DNA from 3 places in the Streptomyces sp. NPDC101194 genome. Region 2 is predicted to be linked to each of the others. Evidence: riboswitches for the same ligand, from Rfam matches in the RefSeq annotation. Region 2 holds a riboswitch; each other region holds the start of a gene.

Region 1 (2,194 bases), on a different contig from region 2:
GGAGTCGAGGATTTCCCGGGCTACGACGACGTCGATGGACGGCACGAGGCATCTCCTTCTGGGATATGACACTGGTTGTGCAGGGTCACTTTGGCCTTGCGACAAGAGCCTAACCGGCCCGGCCCGCTCAGTCGGACGACCGCCCGTCCCCTGGGACGAAAAAGGACCCAAGAGCGAGCATTACAGGGCAAACAGCCAGAATTTTACTGGCCGGTAACTACAAAAGTTGAACGATCATGCACGTCCCGGGGCCTGCCCGGAGACCTGCCTCGCGCGGGCCCGCCCCTCCCGTTATGACGCGACACCGAGACGACGCGCCCCGCCGGGACGGAGCTGCCGCGCATACAGAGGTGACGCGCCCGCGGAAGCAGGGGGCCACACGGAAACCCCGGCCCGGCGCGTACGGGGGAACGCGCGCCGGGCCGGGGTGCTCAGGGAGGAGAGGTCCCGGACTACTTCGTCAGGTGCAGCTGCTGACCCGGGTAGATCAGGTCGGCGTCCTTGACGATGTCCTTGTTCAGCTCGAACAGGTGCTGCCAGCCGCCCTTGACCTTGTGGTCGGCGGCGATCCTGCTCAGGGAGTCGCCGGAGACGACCTTGTACTCGCCGTCGCCCTTCGCGACCTTCTGACCGGTCGGGGTGGTGACGGTCTTCTTCGACTCGGCCTGCGGGGCGGCGGAGCGGTCCGAGCGGTTGGTGGCGGGGGCCTCGGCGCGCTCGGCCTTCTTCGGCTGCGACTGCCGCTCGGGCGCGGCCGGGGTGCTCTGCCGCGTGGCACCGGAGGCGGTCTTCGAGGAGGAGCCGGTGTCGACACCCGGGTCCACACCGTCGTTGCGCAGGTTGCCGGCGCCGGCGCAGCCCCAGGCGCTCGGGCCCTGCATGGCGAGGAGCTTCTCGGCGGCGGCGATCTGCTGGGCCTTGGTGGCCAGGTCGGCGCGGGGGGCGTACTGCGTACCGCCGGCGGCGGCCCAGCTGGACTGCGAGAACTGCAGACCGCCGTAGTAGCCGTTGCCGGTGTTGATGGACCAGTTGCCACCGGACTCGCACTGCGCGACGGCGTCCCAGGTGGCGACGGAGGCTGCGGAGGCACCGGTCGCACCCATCAGCGGGACGGCGACGGCGGTACCGGCGACACCGGCGAGCGTGGCGACACGGACGGCCTTGGACGGGCGGCGGTGCTTGCCCTTGCTGGAAAACAGCATGGAACTTCTCCTCACCGACGCCTACGAGGTGAGCTGTCGGGTTCGGGCCAAGTGAGTTGCCCGGTCGCACGTCCTAGCGCGCGACTTCACCCCAAGCCGTCCCTGATCCGCTTTTCGACGATCAGGCCGGCGCCTACCTGGGTCCCCCGCTCCTGCCTACGGCGCTTTACGCGTCTGTTCCCTTCGACCGACGGCAGGATTCGGCGTGACGGTCGACGGGGCCCGCGGTGCGAGCGGTTCCGACCGTAAACACAGGCAACCCCCACATTCAAAGATGGACACATCGGACAATCAGCCCTTACTTGCATCTGAGGAACCGTCGTTTTCGCAGGTCGGAGGCGATGCGGAAGCGCAACCCGGACGCGACACGCCAGTTGACGTAAAGAGACCCATGTCTCACTTACGCATAAGCGGACATAGGTCCCTGAACTACCCCGGTTTTTGAGGCTCCATTAGCCGATTTTCAGACCGCTCTCAGTCGGCCTTCACATCGATACGGAGGCTCTGGCCAGGGAGGATGAGGTCCGGGTCGGAGCCGACCGTCCCCTTGTTGGCCTCATAGAGCGCGGGCCAGCCGCCGGGAACCTTCTGTGCATCAGCAATCGCCCAGAGGTTGTCGCCGGAGCGGACGGTGTACGTGCCGTCGGCCGCCGACGCGCCCGCGTGGCGGGCGTCGCCGCCACCGCGGGAGGCATGACGACCCGACTCGCGGTCGACGCCGCCGTTCGCGCCCCGGCTCCCCTCGGGCGCCGGGGCGCCGCGATGCTTGCCGCTCACACCATTGGACGAGTCGGACTTACGGGGAGAATCGGACGCTTCGGGGGACGGATCCGAGGACGGGGCGACCGACCCGGTGGCCGAAGGCTTCGCGGAGTGCCCCTTCTTCGCCGCCGACTTGCCGTGGGCACCCGAGTGGCCGTCGGCCCTGTCCGACGGCGTGGCGGTCTCGGAGGGGGTGGCCGACTCGTCGTCAGCCGACTCAGTGCCGTTCG
Region 2 (2,194 bases):
CCGGACCGGCGCTGCAGGACCTGTGGACGGTCCTGCGGACCCTGGCGGCCGAGGGGCTGACCGATGAGGAGCGCGAGACGGCCGTGCAGAATCTCGTGGGTGTCGCACCGCTGAAGTTCGAGACGGCGGCGTCCGTCGCGGGCACTCTCGCCGACCAGGTCGAGCAGCACCTCCCGGACGACTACCAGGCACAGCTGTACGCCCGGCTGGCGGAGACCGGAACGGTCGAGGCGACCGCAGCGGTGGTCAACGCCTTCCCGGGCGACCGCCTGGTCACGGTCCTCGTCGGTGACGCCGCGCGGATCGAGGAGCCGGTCCGCGCCCTGGGCATCGGAGAGGTGTCTGTGGTCGCCGGCTGACGGTCGTCGCACGCCGTCGCGGATGCCGGAGGACCGACCCGGCGGAACTCCGGGAAGAGCAGGTCGCACCGGCTGAGTGCCGGTCGCCCCGGTAGGTCCACCGATGCGCCATGGGTGCTCATACCGGGACAAGAGGGAGACCCTGTGCGTCATGTCTCGCCAGGGTCTCCCTTTTGTCCGTTCTGAGGCGGGGGTTGCCTGTCGGTCCTGTGGGATGCGCTACAAAACGGCCTGTCCGTTTGGTGAATGAAAGTGACCCCGCTTAGCGTCGGCTGGGCTGTCCGCCACTCGTATGCCGCAACCGTGACGTACCGGGCAGTCATCGCCGAGTCCCCGTCAGGCGCGAGCCCGGGGAGCCGGGGACCCACGCAGTCCCTGGGGTGAATCGGATGCCTGATCCTCGGTGAGGCCGGGGCGTCCGTAGGAGACCTTCCTGCTCCGAACCCGTCAGCTAACCCGGTAGGCGAGAAGGAAGGAAAGGATCAGCCACCACATGGCTTTCACCCGTGCCGCCGGGAAGCATCGTGCCCCGAGCCGACTGACCTGCGGGAGCGCCAAGATCGCCGGCGCCGCGGCTCTGGCGACCACCGGAGTCATCGGTGGCATGGCCTCTCCGGCCCTCGCCGCGGACGCCGGGACTCCCTCCGTCAGTGAGACCGGTCTGAACCAGATCATCGCCATCCAGGGCGCACTCGCCGACCAGATCGCCGCCCAGGCCGACGCACAGAAGCACCAGGCCGAGGCGAAGGCCCAGGCCCAGCGCAAGGCCGAGGCCGAGAAGAAGGCGGCGGAGGCGAAGGCCGAGGCGAAGCGGGCGGCCGAGGCGCGTGCCGAGAAGGTGCGTGCCGCCCGGTCCGCCGAGCGCACCCGCCTGGGCTACTTCCAGCTCCCGGTCGCCGGTTCGTACGTCACCACCGGCTACAAGTCCAGCGGATCGCTCTGGTCCTCCGGCAGCCACTCGGGCATCGACTTCCACGCCGTGTCCGGCAGCTCCGTCGTCGCCGTCGGCGCAGGAACGGTCGTCGAGGCCGGCTGGGGTGGCGCGTACGGCAACAACATCGTCCTCCGGATGACGGACGGTACGTACACGCAGTACGGCCACCTCTCCTCGATCGGAGTCTCCGTCGGCCAGAGCGTCGGTGCCGGGCAGCAGATCGGTCTCTCCGGCTCGACCGGCAACTCCACCGGCCCGCACCTCCACTTCGAGGCCCGGACCACGCCCTCGTACGGATCCGACATGGACCCCGTCGCGTACCTGCGCGCCCACGGTGTCAACGTCTGACCGGCACCCGTCCGCAACACCCCTTCGAAGGCCCCGGCGTCACGCCGGGGCCTTCGTCGTGCCCGACACCCGCGCCCGCCCCTCCCCGGGCCCGGCCGCCGAACCGCCCTGCTGCTGTCCGCCGGGCCGGCCCCGCGCGACCAAAAGATATTCATGAATTTCCATCCGGCATCGGAAATGTGGCCGCATTGCAATAGAGTCGCAGAACAGGCGTCGGTCGGGGCGGTCGCGTTTTGCGGGGATTGAGGCGGAGGTTCGGACATGCGCATTCCGGCGCATTCGGTATGCACGGCAATCCGTGACGACATCGTCTCCGGCGTCTTCGAACGCGGCAGCCGGCTCACCGAGGAGTTGTTGGCGCGCCGTTACGGGGTGTCCCGTGTCCCGGTACGGGAAGCGCTGCGCACCCTGGAGTCCGAGGGGTTCGTGGTCACCCGTCGGCACGCGGGAGCCTGTGTCGCCGAGCCCACGGAGCAGGAGGCCGCAGACCTCCTGGAGGTTCGGGCGCTGCTGGAGCCGCTGGGTGCCGCGCGCGCCGCGCAGCGCCGCACCG
Region 3 (2,194 bases), on a different contig from region 2:
GACACCCCGCACGGGGTGCGGCTGGTGGTCGGGGACGTACGGGGGAAGGGGCTCGACGCCGTGGAGTCCGTGGCGGTGATCATCGGCGCGTTCCGGGAGGCGGCCGAGCAGGAACGTTCTCTGGAGGGCGTGGCTCAGCGGCTGGAGCGGGCGCTGGCGCGAGAGGGAACGGGGCGGAGCGGGCTGGACGTGGTCGAGGGCTTCACCACCGCCGTACTGGCCGAGATCCCGTCCGGGCTGTCGCGGGTGCGGATCGTCAACCGTGGTCATCCCGAGCCGATCCTGCTGCATCCGGACGGAGCCCTGGATGTGCTGGGGCCGTCGGTGCCCGCGCTGCCGCTCGGGATGGATCTGGGGGTGTGGCCCGACCGGGCGGACGAATGGGATCTGACGGCGGGGACGACCCTGCTCCTCTACACCGACGGTCTCTCCGAAGCGCGGAACGCCGACGGGGTCTTCTACGATCCGGCTGCGCGGCTGCGCGGGCGGATCTTCCCGGGACCCGAGGAGCTGCTGTCCGCCCTGACCGACGACGTGCGGCGGCACACGGGCGGCGAGACCACCGACGACATGGCGCTGCTCGCGGTCGTACGTCCCGCGGAGGGGCAGCCGCACCGGCGCAGGACGGTGAAGATCGTGGGACTGGACACGATGTGACGGGTGGGGCGGGTGCGTGGTGCGGACCGGGTGGAGTGCCGGACGGGCATGCCACCGTGCGTAACCGAAGCACGCCGCTCCGCATAACATTTGACGCAACGTCAGAATCCGGGTAATGGCTGAGGGGCGATCAACTCATCCGATTCCACCCGGTTATGTCCCGTAAAGTCCAGGCCAAAGACGTGAACGATCAGTGGGAACAGCTTGGAATAGGGCCCGGGTGTCTATTAACGTTCGATAACGCAGCGCGGTCGTCCCAGCCGTCGTCAGTGGCGGCACCGTGCGCGAGCGCCGAATTCCGCAAGGGAACCGGGGAACCACCTACATGGGGTGAATCGGACACCTGTGTCTCGTGAGAGGCAGAGGCGCCCGTAGGAGACCTTCCTGCTCCGAACCCGTCAGCTAACCCGGTAGGCGAGAAGGAAGGAAAGGAGTGCGCCCAAGTGGCGTCCAACAAGCCTGCCCCCGAGGCCCCCGCGCGGTTCACCTCCGACTTCGGCCCGGGCGGTGACTTCGGCACCGGTTCCGACTACGGCCTCGGATACGGCCCCGGTCTCGCCTCCGACGCCGGTTACGCAACCACCGGGACGAGAACGGCGTTCGGGACCGGCTACGGCACCGAGCCGGGCGGCGACTTCACCGGTGAGTTCGGGTCCGGTGAGTTCAGCGGGTCCGGCGATCCGGCAGAGCTCCGCGGGGGATTTCGCGCCGACGGCGTCGGTGAACCCGAACGAAGCCGGGACGAGTGGAACCCCACCGAGGAGTCCGTCCGCCCCGTGCGCGGCAAGCACCGCGTCGCCAAGCAGCGCAACGGACTTGCCCGTAGCTCCACCGTGCTCGGGGTCGGCGTCATCGCGGCGGTCGGCGCGGGCGGCATTGCCACCGCGCAGAGCAAGCCGGCGGTCTCCATCTCGCTTCCCGATTCCATCGCGGACAACCTGCCCGACGCCAAGTCGCTCCCCGGCGTGGGGTCCCTGTTCTCCGGCGAGTCCGAAGCCGACAAGGCCGAGGCCGTCGCCGCGTCCGCGCCGCTCACCACCGCCGGCATCACCACCGCCGAGGCCCAGCGGGGCGCGACGGACGCGGGCGAGGCGCTCCGTGCCCGTATCCTCCAGCAGGCCGAGCAGCAGCAGGACGCCGCCGACGCCGAGGCCAGGGCCGCCGAGGAGAAGGCGGCCGCGGAGAAGGCCGCCGCCGAGGCCAAGAAGCAGCAGGACGCGGCCGAGGCCAAGATCGCCGCCGAGAAGAAGAAGGCGGAGGAAGAGGCCAAGAGGAAGGCGGAGGCCCTGCGGCTCGCCAAGCTGGCCGCCAGCTACGCCATCCCGACCTCCTCGTACACGATCACTTCGACCTTCGGCGAGGCCGGCTCGATGTGGTCCTCCGGCTACCACACCGGCCTCGACTTCGCAGCGCCGACGGGCACCCCGATCAAGGCCATACACGGCGGCACCATCAAGTCGGCCGGCTGGTCCGGTTCGTACGGCTACCGCACGGTGCTGGAGCTCGAAGACGGTACGGAGCTGTGGTTCTGCCATCA

What was found. Region 2 has a riboswitch for cyclic di-AMP ahead of ACIRP2_RS15970 (M23 family metallopeptidase). Riboswitches for the same ligand answer to the same signal wherever they lie in the genome.
Region 1: linked by a shared signal. The riboswitch ahead of ACIRP2_RS24340 (transglycosylase family protein) and the one ahead of ACIRP2_RS15970 (M23 family metallopeptidase) in region 2 are both predicted to bind cyclic di-AMP.
Region 3: linked by a shared signal. The riboswitch ahead of ACIRP2_RS16710 (M23 family metallopeptidase) and the one ahead of ACIRP2_RS15970 (M23 family metallopeptidase) in region 2 are both predicted to bind cyclic di-AMP.

The regions. Positions count from the first base shown of each region.
Region 1 is NZ_JBIWOS010000006.1:404,964-407,157, reverse strand. It holds gene eno (phosphopyruvate hydratase) at 1-45, opposite strand, end outside; gene ACIRP2_RS24340 (transglycosylase family protein) at 453-1,202, opposite strand; cyclic di-AMP (ydaO/yuaA leader) riboswitch at 1,206-1,376, opposite strand; gene ACIRP2_RS24335 (transglycosylase family protein) at 1,677-2,194, opposite strand, start outside.
Region 2 is NZ_JBIWOS010000003.1:653,272-655,465, reverse strand. It holds gene ACIRP2_RS15975 (M16 family metallopeptidase) at 1-359, shown strand, start outside; cyclic di-AMP (ydaO/yuaA leader) riboswitch at 673-839, shown strand; gene ACIRP2_RS15970 (M23 family metallopeptidase) at 853-1,641, shown strand; gene ACIRP2_RS15965 (GntR family transcriptional regulator) at 1,903-2,194, shown strand, end outside.
Region 3 is NZ_JBIWOS010000004.1:21,311-23,504, reverse strand. It holds gene ACIRP2_RS16715 (PP2C family protein-serine/threonine phosphatase) at 1-657, shown strand, start outside; cyclic di-AMP (ydaO/yuaA leader) riboswitch at 937-1,089, shown strand; gene ACIRP2_RS16710 (M23 family metallopeptidase) at 1,101-2,194, shown strand, end outside.